DNA from 2 places in the Ferdinandcohnia sp. QZ13 genome. Region 2 is predicted to be linked to the other one. Evidence: riboswitches for the same ligand, from Rfam matches in the RefSeq annotation. Region 2 holds a riboswitch; the other holds the start of a gene.
The links. A riboswitch is a leader RNA that binds a small molecule or an ion and turns the genes downstream of it on or off. The one in region 2 is predicted to bind FMN.

Region 1 (10,235 bases), on a different contig from region 2:
GTTGCAAGGATGCCACCTATGGTTGAAACTTTTAATTTGTATTGAGCATAGTCAACTAGGTCCAGATCTAAAATCGATGCTGTTGTAATGGTTGTATCACCAAGAGGGGAAGTCAACGCCCCAAATGCTCCACTCGCAAAAACAGCTCCAACGGTTAATGGGATCGAGGCACCTGTCGACAAAGCTAGCGCTATCCCAAGCGGCATAAATAAGCCCCACGTTCCCCATGAGGACCCAATAAAATAGCCAACAACAGAGCCGATAATAAAAATCGTTGCAGGAGTCAAAAAACCGGGTAGAAATGAACCTAGGGTTGAACTAATAAATACAGAAAAACCGAGTTCCTCTGCTGATAAAGTTAGGGCCCATATTAAGATAAGGAGGCTTATCGCCTGCATCATTTGATTCCCGCCATCGTAAAAATGATACATAATCTCATGTAATTTCTGTTTTCGAATCACATAAAAGACAAATGTAAAAACGAGGGTGATGAACACAGCTAATAGCATCACAAAAGTAGCATCAGCCATCGAAAATGCTTCAAAAACCGTTTCGGCTCCGAGTGATTTGCCATCCTCCCATAGTAGGTAAAGCGATAATCCTAACAATAGAAATACTGGAACTATTAAATTCCAAGGCTGAGCTTTTACAAGCGATAACTCTTTTTTTATCCCCATACGGTGAAATTCGTGCTCATTTTCTTCTTGGTCCTGATTTTTATCAGAATTGGACTTTTTTTTAGATGGCCATAATGTTTGCATGATTCCAATAAGAAGCATTGCAATTGCATAAAAATTGAACAGGATGCTTAGTAGGAAAACTTCATATGCGGACATACCTAGGTCAAGACCTTTAATACCACCTTCAACAAGTGAAACCATAAAGCCAACAAACGCAGTCGCTACTGGTAAAAGTACGATTACCGATTCGGTGGAAATATCTAATGTCATGCCGACCTTCTGTTTTGATAGGTTCATTTTTTTGATTAGTTGTTTAATTATAGGCCCAATCATCATAATCCGAAACATTGGCATCATAAAAGTAAAAGGGAGGGTGAGCCAAATTAAACCGAGCAAACCTCGCTCGCTTTTAATTTTTTCCCCAATCCATTCTGTAAATCCTTTAATACCTCCAGCGATATTCATCATTCCAACTAAACCACCGAACACATACAAAAAACTTACGATTTTAATATTGGTTGGATCTGATAAAGTGGTCACGATATATGTTATCGATTGCTGTGTTCCAGCTAATAAATCAGATGTAACAAGAATCGCACCTACTAATAATCCTAAAACAAGTCCAGGTAAAATATCCTTTAACCAAATCGCCATCCCGATTACAATAAAAAAAGGAATTAGAGAGAGCCATGAATGTTCCAAACCAATATCCTCCAATATCCAAAATTGTTCATTTGGTTAGTATGACCAATTTTGGATGGGAGTATTTTGAATGCGTGAGTCTCTCTAATGATATAGAAATAATCTAACATTTTCATTTTCATCTATTGTTCCAAGTAAAATTTCATTAAGTGTTACATTCTTAACGGTTGCTTGGAGTTTTTTCAATAGCCAATCTTCGTTTTTTCCAATTTCGGTTAATACATTATGATCGATCTTTTTCTCTTTAATAATGGTCTTAGGATATTGAAATGGTTGAATAGGGGCATTAAGGGAATTCGGAGTTAACGGTTGGTGTTCACTTTTTAAAAAAATCGATACAGATCCGCCAGGCTCCCAAGAAGCTAAAGCAACCTTCTGAATATCTTCTATTTTATCCATCCTTAATTCTGATAAAAGAACATCGATTGAAATCCTAGCTTTGTTCAAGTTTTTATAAAGCACTTTCCCGTTTTCAATTAGTGGAATCGGTGCAGGAATAAACAACTTTCTTATCATATTTGACCGTAGACTTAATAAAATACCAATCAAATAAAGAATCAAGATAACGGTCATCGTAATCATCGACCCTTTTAAACCTAACCCCTCATCTGATAATGGATGAGCAATTATATTTCCAATTAGTAACACAATCACAAAGTCGAGAAGACCGACCTGTGAAATCGTTCTTTGGCCCATCATTCTAGCTACTACGATAAAAAAAACGAAGCCGACAATTGCTCTAAGAATCCAGTCAACAGCAGTGAGATGGTCTTGCGAGGCAAAAAAATGCATAAATACTCCACCTTAACCTAAATTTCCCTAATTAGTTTTTACCTATTTCTTGATTACTATTAAAATTTGCAACCAAGTAAAAAACACTTTCTTTTCAAATAGAAAGTGTTTTTATGCTTTAAAATAATCCTACTAATTGTTGAATAGCTAAAACTACGAATAAAACCAAACATGCAGATAATACAATATTGGACAGTAAACGATTACTATACTCTTTTCCAATGCGTTTGGAATTCAGCAACCACAATAAACTTATCGATAAAAATGGCATAAACAAAGCTCCAAGTGCACCATATAAAATAATTAACTCAACAGGTTTACCAAAGAATAAAAGGAGCATAGGAGGGAAGGTTAGCCAGGCTAAAAATGCACGGTATGCCAGATCTTTTTCAGTAACTGAGCGATCGTGTTCCTTTTTCGTAATGCGTACAAAGTCTGCAAATAGATAAGGAACGCCATTCCAGACTCCTAATAAAGAAGAAAACGCTGCAGACCAAAAACCAATTAAAAAGAGCCAAGTAAAAACAGTTCCGAATTTGTCACCAATCATCTCTGATAATTGATATAACCCTTGTTCGCCTTGTATTTCAATTCCAGTTCCATAAAGGAACTGACTTCCTACTATTAAAAGAGATAGAGTGAACAATGCAGTCATAAAATATGCTGCCTTTGAATCCAATCTCATCATTGGAATCCAGTCTTTCCCTTTCCAGCCTTTTTCTTTTAACCAATAGCCATAGGATGCCATCGTTATAGTACCACCTACACCACCGATAAGACCTAGAGCAAGCATAAAAGAGCCTTGTGGAATAGTTGGAACAAAACCTTTTAAAAGAACACCAATAGCAGGTAAGAATAATACTGCAGAACCAATAACTGTAACAAACATTAATCCTATTAGAACCATCATTACTTTTTCGAATAGGAGATAACGACCACTCCAAATGAGAAGGAATCCTACAATTGCATGAATTACAGCCCAAGCCCAAAAGGGGAGGACAGGAAACATCGCGGTCATCGCCATAGCACAAGCAGATGTTGCGGCCGCTCCGTACACGAATCCCCAAATAACAGAATAAATTCCGAAATAACCAGTAGCCCATTTTCCCATTTGCAGCCAGCCTTCAATGATCGTTTTTCCTGTAGCAAGATGCAAACGACCTACACCTTCATTTAAGAAATATTTAAAAATAGAACCAAGAATAATTGCCCAAACGAATACAAGTCCAAAGCCTGCCCCCGCAACTAATGCTGCGACAAGGTCACCTGTTCCGACCCCCGTTGCTGCTGCAACAAAACCCGGACCAATCATCGCGAATTTCTTTTTATAACTCGTTGGTGCCTGTATTGGCGTATGTAGATTTGACATAAAGTAACCCCTTTCATGGTGAAGTGAAAATATTTTTCAAAATTATATCACAATTAAAATAAATCCTCTTGGTCAAATAGTCTGAATTTTTTCTCGAACTTCAGTCGAGCAACATTGTTTGTTTCTTTACTTACAATTGATAAGATAGTAATGAAACAAAATGGAAGAGAGGTCATACACATGACAAATATAAATATTCCTGTCTCGGTTCTAAACCTTGCTCCAATTCGTAAAGGGCAGAATCAGAAAGACGCAATTGATGCTATGGTTGACTTAGCTCAAACTACTGAAAAAATGGGTTACAAAAGATATTGGATTGCGGAACATCACAATTCACCAACATTAGTCAGTTCTGCTACGTCCATTTTAATTAAGCATACTTTAGAGCACACAGAAAAAATCAGAGTTGGTTCCGGTGGAGTTATGCTTCCAAACCATTCACCACTAGTTGTAGCAGAACAGTTTGGAACCATGGCGACCATTTATCCAAACCGTCTTGATTTAGGTCTGGGAAGAGCACCAGGAACCGATATGATGACAGCCAGTGCATTAAGACGTTCAAATAATGATTCTGTTTACACTTTTCCTAATGATGTAAATGCTTTACTCACCTACTTTGGTCTGATGGAACGCCAAGGGTATGTAAAAGCTTATCCTGGAGTAGATACAAATGTACCAATCTATATTCTTGGTTCTTCAACCGATTCTGCTTATTTGGCTGCAAAATTAGGACTTCCGTATGTATTTGCCTCACATTTTGCACCTAGATATATGGAGGAGGCGATTTCCATTTATCGCAAACGTTTTGAGCCATCCAAATATTTAAGTTCACCTTACATGATGGTATGCCTCAATGTAATTGCAACAGATACTGATGAAGAGGCTAAACGAGAAATCACAACCATGCAGCAATTTTTCTTAAACGTTGTACGTGGTTCACAAAACCCATTACAACCACCAGTTGAGAACATGGATGAACTATGGAACCCACATGAAAAAGAAATGGCACAATCCATGTCTAGTGTCACATTATTAGGAAGCAAAGATACCATACGTAAGCAATTAACAAGCTTCCAGGAAAAATATAATGTCGATGAGCTCATGGCTGTTTCTTACATCTATGATCAGGAAAAACAAAAGCGTTCATATGAGATCTTAAAAGAAGTTGTCGATGGAAAGTAAGTTTTGACGTGCATTTTACTAATATGAAGGTGAAATTTATACAAAATTGGGTGATATGAAGCAAATTGCTTCACAATATCACATATACTTGCTAAAATAAAGTGAAACTAAATATTGATCTATCTTCGGGGCTGGGTGAAAATCCCGACCGGCGGTGATGAGAGTACTCTCTAAGCCCGCGAGCCGAAAGGCAGGATTTGGTGCGATTCCAAAGCCGACAGTATAGTCTGGATGGGAGAAGATGGAGGTTCTGCGCGTTCAAAAAATTTATAATGATTGGACGTTTATTAAGCATGCCTTTTACATTAACTCCCTCAAGAAGCTATTCTTGGGGGTTTTTATTTGGGTATGTCTTAAAAGCTGAACCTTTCTTCTTTTGAGGTGGATCGACAAAAGAGGAGAGGAAAGAAAAAAATGAAGAAAATACCTTTACGTCAATTTGTGGCAATTGCAATGTTGAGTACGATTTCGTACATCCTAATGTTTTTAAACTTCCCGTTGCCAACATTCCCAAGCTTTTTGAACGTCGACTTTAGCGATGTTCCCGCATTACTAGCAGCACTTATTTTTGGACCGATGGCCGGAATCCTGGTTGAATTATTCAAAAACATGATTGATTATTTCATCACCGGAAGTGAAACTGGCGTACCAGTTGGTCATATTTCAAACTTTGTAGCAGGGATTATATTCGTTCTAACAACCTACTATATTTTTAAACTAATAAAAACGAAATTAGGCTTAACAGTCGGATTAATTGGCGGTACAGTGATGATGGCAATCATCATGAGTGTTCTTAACTACTATGTATTTCTACCGGCATTCAACTTTTTCTTGAATATCCCGATCATGTCAGCACCAGAGACACTCAAAATGGTGGTTTACGCAATTCTTCCGTTTAACATTCTAAAAGGATTGATCGTTGCAACAATTTTCATGTTGTTGTATGCTCGTCTACATCCGTGGATTAATAAACAAGCATCTATATAAATAATTTGATATGGCAAGCACCCGGGGGCGGGTGCTTGTTTTGTTTTATTTCATAAGACTACTTTGTTTAGACACAACACCAGAAGACAAACTTCATTATTTTGATTTGAAATGTCATTGGGAATATGTTTGGAACACAGACTCTTGCAAATTCATCAACTGGTTGTCTTCGACGCGGCTTTCAAAGGCAAAAGATAGGTAAATCGCTTTGAATATGTCTTTGATGCTGGTTATCATAGACAAAATCAAGCAATTTCATCGGCTATTTGTCCCTGACAATGCTTCTCAAAGACAAAAGATCGTTTGTATGCTTTGTAAATGTCTCTGAGGATAGCTATCGTAGACAAAATCAGGCATTTTCATCAGGAATTTGTCTCTGACATGGCTTCTAAAAGACAAAAGATAGTTAGATCGCTTTGAATATGTCTCTTAGGATTGCTCTCGAGGTCAAACTGCAGCTAACTCACCGACCAAATGTCCCTGACACGAGTTCTCAAAGACAAAAGCAAGTGAGTTCACGTTTAAAATGCCCCTGAGACTAGCTCTCGAGGACAAACTGCACCTAACTCACTGACCAAATGTCTTTGACACGAGTTCACAAAGACAAAAGCAAGTGAGTCCTCATTTAAAATGCCCCTGAGACTAGCTCTCGAGGACAAACTGCACCTAACTCACTGACCAAATGTCTTTGACACGAGTTCACAAAGACAAAAGCAAGTGAGTCCTCATTTAAAATGTCTCCGAGACACTCTTTTGCATACAATCTTTATTATTCATAATACGTCCACCGATTATTTCTTACAATCTGATAATTCTTATCTAGAATTCTTTGAATTCTCTTCTTCGACTCCACAACACAACACCATTCCTGAACCAAATTCGTTGTAATCTTATTTTCAGGAAACAAAAGTTTCAATTCTGCAGTACTACGTAGTACTGCATCATTAACTAATTCCTCATGTCCACAGCGTCTACAAACACAATTTCTTCCAACAATCTCTACCGTCAAAGACCCACACTCCGCACAACAAATCCCTTTTTGTAACTGATCATAAGTATATTCCGGTAACTGACTATACGGAGACTCCTGCATGTGCATTGAAACTAATTTCTCCGCTAGCACTTTATGTTTATTATTTATTTTTGCATTAGACTTATTAAGATTTTGAAAAAAAGAGATTAGTTGTGTTGGAAAGATAATGGGTGTATGTAGCGGTGCTTGATATAGAGTAAAACCCGGATTTACAAAGACTACATAAGCATAAATTTGTATTGTAAAACCGAGACTTTGGAGAAGTTGTCGAAGTAAGGATTCGCTGCGATGGAGTTGAATGAGTGGGCTGTTCCTTTCTATTTTAGGTTTCTTGTAAAGTCGTTCTGAATCATAATAAAAATCACCCTCGTAATTTTTTATTTCAAAGAAATAGAGTACCTCGGCTGTAACCAACAGGGAATCAATTTGAAATGTAGTGTTATTAAATTGGAGCAATAAATCATTTAAAACCAGACAATCACATTCAAGATTTTTTGTGAATGAATCAAATAACAGTTCTCCTTCATACCCCTTAATTTGATTTGAAAAATACTTCCTTTCTGCTTTGTTCAAATCCATTCGAGCATCTTGGGATTTCATTATTTTGATGTGAATCGATTCGGTTCGTTCCTTGTAAATCATATGCCACAACCTTTCTTATAGTTTCGAATCTATTATACTCGTATTTCACCTTTCGCACCAAATAATGGTAAACTGGTAAAAGAATGATATAAGGGGATGAATACTATGAAGAAGGTCGTCCTTGCAGGTGGTACTGGTTTTGTGGGCACCTATTTTTTAAAAAGGTTTAGTGAACTTGGGTATGTAGTAAACGTGATTTCAAGAAATGCACCAAACATCACATGGGATGATAGAAAAGGAATTATAGAGGCACTCGAGGATTCCGAGATTCTTATCAATCTAGCTGGAAAATCCGTCAATTGCAGATATAACGAAAAAAATAAACAAGAAATTCTCCACTCTCGAACGGAGACTACGAAAATATTAGGTGATGCCCTCAAAGAATGTAAAAACCCGCCAAAATTATGGATTAATTCTAGCACAGCAACGATCTATCGGCATGCTGAAGATAGACCAATGACAGAAGAATCTGGGGAAATTGGTACTGGTTTTTCAGTAGATGTTGCAAAAAGATGGGAGGAAGCCTTTTTTTCTTATCAATTCCAGAGCACTAGGCAGGTTGCGCTAAGAATCTCGATTGTACTTGGAGCGGGTGGGGGTGTAATGATTCCATATAAAAACCTAGTTCGCTTTGGGCTAGGGGGAATCCAGGGACATGGTACTCAAAAATTCAGTTGGATTCATATTGAGGATTTGTTCAATATTGTTCTTTATATTCGGGATCATCCCCATCTAGCTGGGGTCTTTAACTGTTCAACCCCGAATCCTATTACAAATCGCGAGTTAATGAATAGTCTCCGAGGGGCATATAAACGTAAATTCGGATTACCTTCCCCAGCTTGGCTTCTTGAAATTGGTGCGATTTTTATTCGAACGGAAACGGAATTAATTTTAAAGAGCAGATGGGTTATTCCAGAAAGACTGATTAAGGAAGGATATATTTTTTCTTATCCAACAATCGAGGATGCACTTACACAAATAACAAAAAATAATTGAAACTAATTTCCTATAAATCCGTAAATAATAGTGTTAGAACTAAAATTGGAGGGGATTTTGTGGAAGGTAAAGGCTGCGTTAAATGCGGAAGCACAAATGCTGGTACGAAAGATGTATCGATGACTGGTTCTGGTCTTACTAAAATGTTAGATATTCAAAACAATCGTTTTACTGTAGTATATTGTAAGAATTGCGGATACTCTGAGTTCTACAATAAGAATTCTTCAACCGCATCAAATATCCTTGATTTATTCTTTGGATAATATGATGAAGGAGATACAAAAATCATGTTGCATAAGCTCATTATACAAACTAATAATCGTGACCAAATGGTAGATGTAACAGAAAAAGTTCAAGCCATTATTGACGAAAAGGGGATAAAAGAGGGCGCTGTGATTGTCTATTGTCCACATACAACAGCTGGGATAACGATTAATGAGAATGCGGACCCCGATGTAAAACGTGACATGATTCGCCGTTTTGATGAATTATATCCTTGGCATCATAAACTTGACCGTCACATGGAAGGAAATACCGCAGCTCATATGAAAGCTAGTACTGTCGGCGCTTCGCAACATGTTATTGTCACAAATGGCCGTTTACTCCTTGGTACATGGCAAGGCATCTATTTTTGCGAATTTGATGGTCCTCGAACGCGGACATTTTATGTAAAAATCTTGTAAATAGGCGAAACCAAATGGTTCGCCTATTTCATTTAGAAAACACAATTCATTCTGCTCCTTTATTAAACCCATAGAAGCAGAAAAATTCCCTTACTTTTGTTAAAATAATACTAAGCATTTTGTATTCGAAATTTTAAGGAGGGGAATATAATGGATGAACGTTATCCGATTGGAGAATTCCGATTTGATGGAGATTTGACAGAAGAATTAGCAGCCGGCTGGATAAAAGAAATTGAGAATTTACCGCCTTTACTAAAAGATGCGGTGAAAGATTTAACAGATCAACAGCTCGATACACCTTATCGTAACGGTGGATGGACACTTCGCCAGGTTGTTCATCATATTGCAGATGCATCGATGAATTCATATATTCGTTTTAAGTTAGCTGTAACTGAAGGTAATCCAGTTATTAAACCATATGATGAAGCAAAATGGGCTGTACTTTCAGATTCGACGTTACCGGTAGATGCTTCATTAGCAATCATCGAAGGTGTTCACAAACGTTGGGTCACACTTTTACAAAGCTTTTCAATGGATGATTATGATTTGTCATATGTTCCCCCAGAAGGTGGCGCAATGAAATTAGGCATCTTTTTAGGCTTTTGCGCTTGGCATGGAAACCATCATCTAGCACATATCACGACTTTAGTGAAAAATAAAAATTGGTAAATGGAAAAGCAATGCACGGTGCATTGCTTTTTTAATACGTTTCTTTATTAAACATCCATTTGATTAATTGCTTACCTTGTTCAAGTGTAATTTCACCTTCAGCAAGTGATTTCAAGATTGATCTCCATGAAGCAATAACAACAATATTTATAGGAAGAGAAGATTCTGAAATCATTCCGTTAAAAAAAGATTCCACTTTATCTTTATTTTTTCCAGGAGATTCCTCACAAAGTAAGCGACAAATATGAACCTTCACTGCAAAATCTATTCCAATTAGCATTGCTGCTTCAATTTTTCTAAATGTATCTTCAAATAAAGATACGGCACCCTCCATTCTATCTATAATCCTTTGTTCCATTTCAGCCCGAATAACTTCATAGAGCTTTGTTTTTGACCCAAAGTGATGATAAATAGCACCAGTAGTCACATTCGCTTTTTCAGCAAGTTCTGTGATATTTACCACTTTGTATCCTTTTTTACTAAATTCCTCTAAAGCCACT
Region 2 (10,235 bases):
CTTCATTTTCACGATCTTCATCGTCACACACAATGATTACTTTTCCTTGTTTTAGGTCGGCAAGAGCATCTTCAATTTGATCAAACATTGTCGTCCCCCCTTTTTTATTTAAATCCATGTTCTTCTAAAAAGCTTGCGGTAATCTTTGATTTCGTTATTTTTTCATTATTAAAAGATCGTTTCATGAACTGGCTCACGTACTTCCCGAGCATGTCACACTCAATGTTAACAATGTCTCCTACACCTTTATTACGTAAAATCGTTTCTGATAATGTATGTGGGATCAAAGAGAGAGTAAATGTATTTTCTGTAAGGCCGAAAATCGTTAAACTCGTTCCGTCTACTGCAACCGATCCTTTATATATCATAAACTCAACAAGCTCTTCAGGTATTTCAATTTCATAGTACACGGCATTACCTTTTGGTTCTTTTCGAACGATCTTTCCGGTACCATCGACATGACCTGAAACGATATGCCCTCCAAAACGTCCACCTGCAGTCATTGCTCTTTCTAGATTGACAGCATGATTTCGCTCTAAATCTCGTAAAGAAGTTGATTTCACCGTTTCTGGCATCACATCAACGGTGAAACCATTTGAAGTAAATTCGGTTACAGTTAAACAAACTCCATTGACAGAAATACTATCGCCTAAGTTTACATCCTCGAGAATCTTTTTAGCTTGGATCACCATTTCAATGGAATCCTGTGAACCATTTATCGCTTTGACTTTCCCGATTTCTTCTACAATCCCTGTAAACATTTTTTCACCTCTATCTCGGTTCTGCTACGATTTTAATATCTTCTCCGAGCTGTTCCACGGATTTAATGGTTAATTGTAATGCATCATCAATAGATTCAATTCCAGTACCACCAATAGAAGTTGGAGCTAGTTTTCCACCTACTAATTTGGGTGCAAGGTAGACAATGACTTGGTTAATTGCCTTTTCCTTTAAAAAGCTGCCATTCACTTCTGCTCCACCTTCAACAAAAATGGAAGATATCCCTTCATCAGCTAGACGTGCAAGCATAGAGTTAACTAAAATTTTGGACTCCTGCAATTGAATGATTCGAACGCCCTTTTTATCGGAGAATTCATTCATTTGCTCTTCATTGACTTGGTTAGAAACAATAATCCATGTCTCTGCCTTACCGTCATTGACAACTTGCGAATCTAGGGGTGTTCTTAAGGTTGAATCTAAGATGATTCGAATTGGATTTTTGCCTGTTCCATTCGGAAGCCTTGTTGTTAAACTTGGATTATCCACAAGCACTGTATTAACACCAACAAGAATTGAATCATGAATACTTCTATACAGATGGACATCATTTCTAGCGTCCTCACCGGTTATCCATTTACTTTCACCAGTAACTGTTGCTATTTTTCCATCTAATGTGATGGCAGATTTCAAGGTTACATAAGGAAGTTTTTTATCTAAAAAATGATAAAAAACGGCGTTTAATGCATCTGCTTGTTCCTTACATACCCCGACTTCTACTTCAATTCCCGCTGCTTTCAATTTAGCGATGCCTTTTCCAGCAACGAGTGGATTTGGATCAGTCGTTGCAATGACTACCCTTTTCACATTGCTATTTACTAAAAGATCAGCACATGGTGGAGTTTTACCATGGTGACTACAAGGCTCCAATGTTACATACACCGTTGCATTTTGGGCTTTCTCACCAGCCATCGTTATTGCATGGACTTCCGCATGGGGTTCACCTGCTTTTAAATGTGCACCAATGCCAACCACTCTGCCTTCGTTCACAACAACTGCTCCTACAACAGGATTTGGTGTAGTTTGACCAACACCAGCTTTTGCAACATTTATCGCTAAATTCATATAATCTTGATCTCTCACCCATCTACACTCCTTTCTATTTATCATGTACAAATTACGAGGGTTCTTACTTTATTTCCGAAACAAAAAAAGACCTCGGAAAACAATCCGGGGTCCTGGTCGATGTTATTCAAGCAACAGAATATGTATTTTTGCCCATCACAAATAAAGGTATAATGGACAATTTTTTTCACATACCGTACTAACATCCTTCTCCCATCCAGACTTTAACTGTCGGCCTTGGATTCTCACCAAAGTCCACCATTTTAAATGAAATCTCATGGCATATAGCCTATCAACATTAGAATGCTGATAATAAAATGGGTCACGGGCTTAGAACAATTGTTCATCACCGTCGGTAAGGAATTTCACCTAACCCCGAAGGAACATATTTTATTCTTTTAGCGATGTAAATCAGTATAACATAAAGTACTCTTAGTTTGTCGAATTTAATGCTTTACGATGCAAATTATGTATTTTAGTACACATAGGAAACTACGCGATAAACAACCAGAAAATAACTCCCCAAGCAATTGCAATGAATAGCAATACAAATAATACTGTCCATCTTCCTTTACCCATTTAATGTCACCTCAAGACTCATTATAGGACAAACAAAAAGACACAACAAGAATGACCTGTTGTGCCTCATTTCTTACTCTTCCCAAACTTTAACTTCTTTCATTACATCGCCTTGTTTAATACGGTATACAGACTCTAAACCTTCAATCACTTGACCGAAAACAGTGTGCACACCGTCTAAATGCGGCTGTGACTCATGTACAATGAAGAATTGGCTTCCACCAGTATCTTTTCCAGCGTGTGCCATAGACAATGCTCCAGGTACATGTTTATGTGGGTTACCTTCTGTTTCACATTTAATTGTATACCCTGGACCGCCTGTTCCATTACCACGAGGGCAGCCACCTTGTGCAACAAATCCAGGAATAACACGGTGGAATGTTAAGCCATTATAAAATCCTTCATTTGCAAGCTTTTCAAAATTCGCTACAGTTCCTGGTGCTTCATTTGGATATAACTCAATAACAATTTTTTCTCCATTTTCAAACTCAATGCTAGCTTTTTTCATTTGAAACCTCCGCTTAATTTCTTTCGTCCATATGTATTGAACGAGTTCATTTTACTATAAATGGTTGGAATAATCCAATCTCAAGAGGAGGCGTTTTTCATTTATCACCGTCAGAAAGATATTTTAGGGAAAGAATAATGTATAATATGTACGATGAATCACCTTGTTTTAAAAATCAAAGGAGGAAATTAGTTTGAGATATAAACGTATACTCTCTTTTTTACTTTTGTTTTCACTCATTTTTCCATCACTTAGCTTCGCAGACGCAACACCTGGAGATGTGATTCTTACACTTGGTCAAGACCTAACCGAGACGCAAAAAGACGCAATTCTAAAAGAAATGAATGCACCAGAGAATCCACAGATTGTCGTTGTTACAAATGCGGAAGAACATCAGTACCTTGGAAACTATATACCAAAAGCTAGAATCGGAAACAAAGCATTATCCTCAGCTTCGATTACAATTGGGGAAAAGGGTTCTGGGCTGGATGTAACCATTTCAAAACATATTACTTTAATTACAGAGGAAATGTACGCAAATGCATTAATTACAGCTGGTGTGAAAGATGCAAAAATCTATGTAACAGGACCTTTTGATGTTTCTGGAACAGCCGCCTTAACAGGGATTATTAAAGCTTACGAGATATCTTCAGATCAAGTTATCCCTGAGGATGTTAAGCAGATTGCCAATGAAGAAATGGTTGAAACCACAAAATTAAGTGAAAAAATTGGTGCAGAAGATGCCGCGGCATTAATGGCAAAAATTAAGGATGAAATAGCGAAAAACGCACCGAAAAACGACGAGGAACTGCGGACCATTATTGTAAATGCTGCGAATGACTTAGGTATTACATTAACAGATGCCGACATCGATCGACTAATGGACCTTTTTAAAAAGCTAATGGATCTTAATATTGACTGGAATCAAGTTGGTGAACAACTAAATTTAGCTAAGGAGAAGCTAACAAACTTTTTAGAATCTGAAGAAGGGCAAGGCTTTTTAGATAAACTTAAAGAATTTTTTGTTAGCCTAATTGATGCCATTAAAAATCTTTTTAAATAAAGAAGATTACAATAAAAACCCACGAATATTCGTGGGTTTTTACGATTTAATTTATTCTACTAACTTAGATTTTAGCGGAATATCTAATCTAACTAAATCTTCATAACTTTCACGTTGAACAACAAGCTGCGCCTCACCATTCTCTACAAATACAACTGCAGGTCTTGGGATACGGTTATAATTATTCGCCATAGCATATCCATATGCACCTGTACAGAAAACAGCTAACATATCATCTGAGTCTGCTTTTGGTAATGGCAAGTCCCAGATTAGCATATCACCAGATTCACAGCATTTCCCCGCAATAGAAACGGTCTCCTCAACAGGATCCTCTACACGATTTGCTAATACCGCTTCATATTTTGCTTGATATAAGGCTGGTCTAATATTATCTGTCATGCCCCCATCAATTGCGATATATTGACGGATATTAGGTACTTCTTTTCGTGAACCAACAGAATAAATCGTTGTTCCAGCGTCACCTACAATTGAACGACCTGGCTCAATCCATATTTCAGGAATCTCGATTGAAAGATCATCCGCATGCTTCTTAACTTCACCGATAATCGCTTCTACATAGTTTGACACTGGAAGTGGCTTGTCTTCTTCCGTATAGCGAATCCCGAAGCCACCGCCAAGATTTAATACTTTAGGTGCAAATCCGAAACGATCCTTCCAGTCTTTAAGTTTTCCGAACATTTTTCCAGCAGCCACTAAAAATCCAGTTGTTTCAAAAATTTGAGAGCCAATATGAGAATGAATTCCTAATAACTCTAAGTATTCTGAATGAAGTGCCTGCTCGACGGCTGCGTCTGCCTGTCCATTTTCGAGTCCAAAGCCAAATTTAGAGTCATCTTGCCCAGTTGTAATATAATCATGAGTATGTGCTTCAACACCAGGTGTTACCCTTAATAAAATCTTCATTGTTGTTTTATTTTCATTACAAACCTGCTCTAACAACGATAGTTCATAAAAATTATCAACCACAATACACCCAACGTTATTTTTAACAGCCATGTCTAATTCTTCATAGCTTTTATTATTACCATGGAAGTGAATTCGTTCTACTGGAAAACCTGCTTGTAGGGCAGTAAAGAGTTCCCCGCCTGAAACGACATCTAAAGACAGCCCTTCCTCATGAGCCAACTGTACCATTGCAATCGTTGAAAAGGCTTTGCTCGCGTATGCAACCTGTGCAGGAATATTTAAACGCTTAAATGTTTCACGAAAGCTTCTAGCACGTTCTCTGATAAGTGCAACATCATACACATATAAAGGTGTACCATATTGTTCTGCTAATTCTACAGTATCTACCCCACCAATTTCTAAGTGGTTTTTTTCATTTACTTTACTAGTTCCATGCAAAAACATTGATTTCCCCTCATTCCTTCATAGAGTACTCATTATGATAAAATAGTATTATGTGCATTCCCGCCTTTTTTCAAAGAAAAATGACAGCTAATCACTTATAGTCATCAGCTGTCATTATATCTTTAACGCTGTGCTATGGAACATAGATTAACACAACGTTTTATATGGTGCAACTATTGTTTGAAAGGTTTTTGAGGGTGTACGATACTCGGTCTTAACTTTGCTCCTGGTACGGAAGTCCGAATCACAATTTGTAATAACGCTTTTGCATTAAATGGTAAAAACGGCCACAAATATGGAGTATTTAGGGACCTGATATTTACCAAGAACAAGAAATAGATGGTGCAACCAATAACAAATCCTGGCACCTTAAATATAGCCACTAAGACTAATAAAAATAATCTTGCTATCTTATTAGCAGCACTTAATTCATAGCTCGGTGTTGCAAATGTACCGACCGCTGCAATTGCTACATAAAGGATTACCTCTGGTCCAAACAATCCAACATCAATTGCAATTTGACCAATTAATGCTGCAGCAATTAAGCCCATCGCAGTTGATAATGGTGTTGGCGTATGTATGGCCGCCATCCTTAAAAACTCAATTCCCATATCCGCAAGGAAAATTTGGACAACAATTGGGATATTTGACTTTTCATTTGGTCCAATATAATCAATTGCCTTTGGAATCATTTCAGGTTCTAAAACTAATAAAAACCAAAGGGGTAAAAGAAAAATAGAAGCTATTATCCCAATAAACCTTGTCCACCGTAGTAATGTACCAACTGCAGGAGCTTGGCGATATTCTTCAGCATGCTGCACATGATGGAACATTGTTGTAGGAGTGATAATGACACTTGGCGAGGTATCCACCATTATGACAACATGACCCTCAAGTAAGTGAGTTGCTGCAACATCAGGACGCTCTGTATACCGAACCAATGGATAAGGATTAAAACCTTGATGAACGATAAATTCCTCAATTGTCTTATCCGCCATCGTTAAGCCATCTACATTAATCTTACTGAGTTCCTTTTTAATGATCCTCACCAAGTCAGGGTCAGCTACATCCTGAATATAAGAGACACAAATATCTGTCTTTGATCTCTCACCGACCTGCATAATTTCGTTACGGAGCCTTTCATCACGTATTCTTCTTCTGGTTAATGCGCAATTCACGATAATATTTTCTACATATCCATCTCGAGCACCCCGAATAACTTTTTCAGTATCAGGCTCTTGGGGTGTTCTTCCTGGATAACTACGTACATCAACTGCTAGCCCCGAATCCTCCCCCTCAACTAGAAAGAGGATAAGTCCTGAAAGGATCGTATCAACGGCCTCGTCTAAATTCTTGATAGTACTTACTTGCTGATGGACAAGTCGATTCTCAATGATTTGAAAGGCCTGGTAAGAATTCTTTTCATTATCATTGATATTTACTAATTCCTCTAAAATTTGAATAATAAATGCCGTGTCGCACAGACCATTTAAATAATATAGATGGACTTCCTTATTTAAAATCTTAAATCTTCTCACACCGACATCAAAATTTGAAGTTCCTAAACCTATGCGTGATTCGAAATATTTATCATTTTTAACTATGTCAGGAGAAATTGGAGTCTTTGTTGAAGTTTGTTCCTTTCCGATCATAACCACTCCTTTCGAGTATTAGATCCACTGCTTTTCTTGTAATGGGGGCACCAATTTTAATATCATCTTTACGTGCCATTTTTCCAATATCTCCTATTCCTACAATTATTGGAACATCTAGTGAATCTAAACAATACACCGTATCTCCGTTTATTCGACCAACGTCATATTCAGGAAGCCCACTTTTATCGACCCCGTATTCCGTAAGATTACCGTCTCTGTCAATACTTATGTCAACTTTTGTCCATTCAGTTTGATGGGTCTTCGAAGCCACAGCAATAACACCTAACACTTCAATTTTTGGATGATTTGCGACATACTTTAATGCGTGTTCACCCATTCCTTCGCCCAACAATCCACTATCATCGAACATGACAAATACAGGGTCGTAAGGGGTCTCTAAAACGTACTCCACCATTTCTTTTCCTGTTAAAGTAGTTGGGTTTCCTTGTGATTTGGAAATACATCGTCCTCCTACTTCTTTCGCGATGTATTCCAATGTCTTCTTTGCATATTCATCGCCATCTGTTACTAGAATCACTTTTCTTCTAGCTTCATCCATATATTTTATCCTTTCGCTCTGAAAATCAGTGCAACTAAGAAGGAGAACAATATAGCTGAGGATATACCAGCTGAAGTTAATTCAAAGATCCCCATTGCAATACCGATAAATCCATGGTCTTCTGCACTTTCCATCGCACCGTGTAAAAGGGAGTGACCAAAGCTTGTAATTGGTACTGTTGCTCCAGCACCTGCAAATCGGATTAAATTGTCGTACAGATCAAATCCATCCAAAATACTACCTACTACGACAAAAACACTCATCACATGAGCGGGTGTTAATTTCGCAAAATCCAGTAAAAGCTGTCCAACCACACATATTGCTCCACCAACTAAGAATGCATATAAATATTCCATTACCTACTCACCACCTTGAACACGTTCCAACACCACACCATGTGCGATTGTAGGGATGGTTTCCTTTTGCTGTATCATTGTCGGGCTAAGAAGTGCACCTGTTGCAACAATAAACACCTTGTTTAAATTGCCACTGATTAATTCTTTTACAATATGACCATACGTAACAATTGCTGAACAAGCACATCCACTCCCACCAGCAAATACCTCTTGGTCTGAATGATAAAGCATCAGTCCACAATCATTATGTTTATTGCCCAGATCATAGCCTTCTTCCTTTACCATTTCCTTTAGAATTGGACTTCCAACACCTGAGAGGTCACCAGTCGCAATCAGGTCATATTCATCTTGATTAATATTTAAATCCTGAAAATGTCTTGTGATGGTATCAGCAGCTGCCGGTGCCATTGCAGAACCGAGGTCAAAAGGATTTGTTATTCCTAAGTCAACTACTTTACCTATTGTCGCTGAAGTAATCCTAATCGGTCCCTTCTCTTTACTCACAAGAGCAGTACCACCACCTGTTGCTGTAAAGGTTGCTGTATCCGGCTTTTGTCCTCCATATTCGGTTGGATATCGGAATTGTCTTTCAGCCGTCGCGTTATGGCTACTCGTCGATGCTAAGATTCTGTTTGCAAATCCAGCATCAACAAGCGCTGAACCAACAGCAAGAGTCTCCATAGAAGTTGAACAAGCCCCGAACATACAGATAAGTGGGATTTGATGATGTCTAGCAGCATAGTTTGTCGTAACATTTTGATTTAATAAGTCTCCAGCTAAAAAGAAATCAATATCATCATTTGACAAGTTCACTTTTTGTAGACAAGAATCAATCGAATCCACCATAAGCCTTCTTTCGGCAGATTCCCAAGAATCTTCGCCACAATGCAAATCATCATACTTTATATCAAAACTTGAACCTAAAGGACCTAAACTTTCTTTTGGTCCTACCGCTGTTCCCGTTGAATTTAAAAAGATTTGATTTTCAAATACCCATGTTTGTTTTCCAACTAGCCTCATGTCATTCACTCCTTGCAATCATGATATTGTGAGATTAAAGAAATAACGAATAATCCCAACAATATACGCAGAAACTGCTCCAAACACAATAACACTGCCTGCGAGCTTAAACATATTCGTGGCAATTCCTAATACGACACCTTCGCTTTTATATTCCATTGCGGCACTAGTCATCGAATTTGCAAATCCTGTAACAGGAACCGCGGATCCTGCACCAGCAAATTGTCCAAGCTTGTCATATAAACCAAACCCGGTTAATAAGGAGGATATTAGGATAAGAGTTGCGACAGTCGGATTTCCTACATCTTTTTCCGTAAAATCAAATACTGTCATATAGAAATTTTGTATCCCTTGTCCAATACAGCAGATAAACCCCCCAACCAAAAATGCCTTTATGCAATTAATAAAATACTTAGGTTTAGGTTGGTACTTTTTGATGCTATTTTTATAATCGTCTTTTATCTTTTTCTTAGTAGCCACTCAATGTTCACTCCCTGCGTTGTAAAATTATCCTTAATAAAATCATTTCACATAGTACATCCATTGAAATAAAGACCCGGCGATTTTTCCAAAAACAATCGCCATAACTAGAATAATGATTTTATTATCGATTCCAATGCGTTTAGCTAATATTGGAAAAACATTTAGTACCTCTGTGAGGGCAGCTGCCAACATACCGACGAATATCCCACTTGCTAATCCAACGGGAAGTACTAAAACCTCCCAAAGATTAAAGATATGATCGTTTAGAGTAAACCAACCACCAAATACTGCACCTAATACAACCCCCCACTCATAATAACGAATGAATTTCATTGTTTTTGTTAATTGTGTTAACCGTGGAATAATACCTAAGACTGCTAAAAAAGCTACAAAACCGCCTCCAACAGCAAGCCCACTTCCCAATCCTATAAACATAATTAAAAGGACTTTAATTGTCATCAATGTGTTTCATACTTTCTTTGTTCTCGTTTAAAATTAAATAATTATCTAAATCCTGCTGGTAATTAAACATTTCAACTTCAAGTGGACTTGGTTCTTCGTTGAGACGTTTCCGGAAAAAGTGATTGAAGAATAAAATCATCCCTAGACCTAAACCCAATGAATATGGAATTTGAAATAACAATGGTTTAGGAACTACGTCACCAGTTATCATGGTATAGATTCGCAGATGAACCTCTCTCATTGACACATCTTCATGGAAATTCATCATTGTAAGGGCAGCTCCTGTGAATAATAGAAACCAAACAGCTACAAAGAGTGCAGGTGCAAACCGTTTTTT

Region 1: it holds a riboswitch for FMN, as region 2 does, so the genes downstream of both, RGU12_RS01520 (ECF transporter S component) here and ribD (bifunctional diaminohydroxyphosphoribosylaminopyrimidine deaminase/5-amino-6-(5-phosphoribosylamino)uracil reductase RibD) in region 2, are expected to answer to the same signal.

Annotation. Positions count from the first base shown of each region.
Region 1 is NZ_JAVIVW010000001.1:294,616-304,850, forward strand. Features, by position in the region: gene RGU12_RS01500 (Na+/H+ antiporter NhaC family protein) at 1-1,382, opposite strand, end outside; gene RGU12_RS01505 (DUF421 domain-containing protein) at 1,467-2,174, opposite strand; gene RGU12_RS01510 (Nramp family divalent metal transporter) at 2,293-3,543, opposite strand; gene RGU12_RS01515 (LLM class flavin-dependent oxidoreductase) at 3,724-4,725, shown strand; FMN riboswitch at 4,843-4,972, shown strand; gene RGU12_RS01520 (ECF transporter S component) at 5,140-5,712, shown strand; gene RGU12_RS01525 (nuclease-related domain-containing protein) at 6,482-7,387, opposite strand; gene RGU12_RS01530 (TIGR01777 family oxidoreductase) at 7,493-8,383, shown strand; gene RGU12_RS01535 (zinc ribbon domain-containing protein) at 8,443-8,646, shown strand; gene RGU12_RS01540 (secondary thiamine-phosphate synthase enzyme YjbQ) at 8,671-9,066, shown strand; gene RGU12_RS01545 (YfiT family bacillithiol transferase) at 9,217-9,735, shown strand; gene RGU12_RS01550 (TetR/AcrR family transcriptional regulator) at 9,767-10,235, opposite strand, start outside.
Region 2 is NZ_JAVIVW010000015.1:218,588-228,822, forward strand. Features, by position in the region: gene RGU12_RS14790 (bifunctional 3,4-dihydroxy-2-butanone-4-phosphate synthase/GTP cyclohydrolase II) at 1-88, opposite strand, end outside; gene ribE (riboflavin synthase) at 105-761, opposite strand; gene ribD (bifunctional diaminohydroxyphosphoribosylaminopyrimidine deaminase/5-amino-6-(5-phosphoribosylamino)uracil reductase RibD) at 772-1,887, opposite strand; FMN riboswitch at 2,044-2,229, opposite strand; gene RGU12_RS14805 (peptidylprolyl isomerase) at 2,495-2,929, opposite strand; gene RGU12_RS14810 (DUF1002 domain-containing protein) at 3,123-3,992, shown strand; gene lysA (diaminopimelate decarboxylase) at 4,044-5,363, opposite strand; gene RGU12_RS14820 (spore germination protein) at 5,537-7,015, opposite strand; gene spoVAEA (stage V sporulation protein SpoVABEA) at 6,969-7,577, opposite strand; gene spoVAE (stage V sporulation protein AE) at 7,583-7,933, opposite strand; gene spoVAD (stage V sporulation protein AD) at 7,937-8,953, opposite strand; gene spoVAC (stage V sporulation protein AC) at 8,972-9,433, opposite strand; gene RGU12_RS14845 (stage V sporulation protein AB) at 9,476-9,895, opposite strand; gene RGU12_RS14850 (stage V sporulation protein AA) at 9,885-10,235, opposite strand, start outside.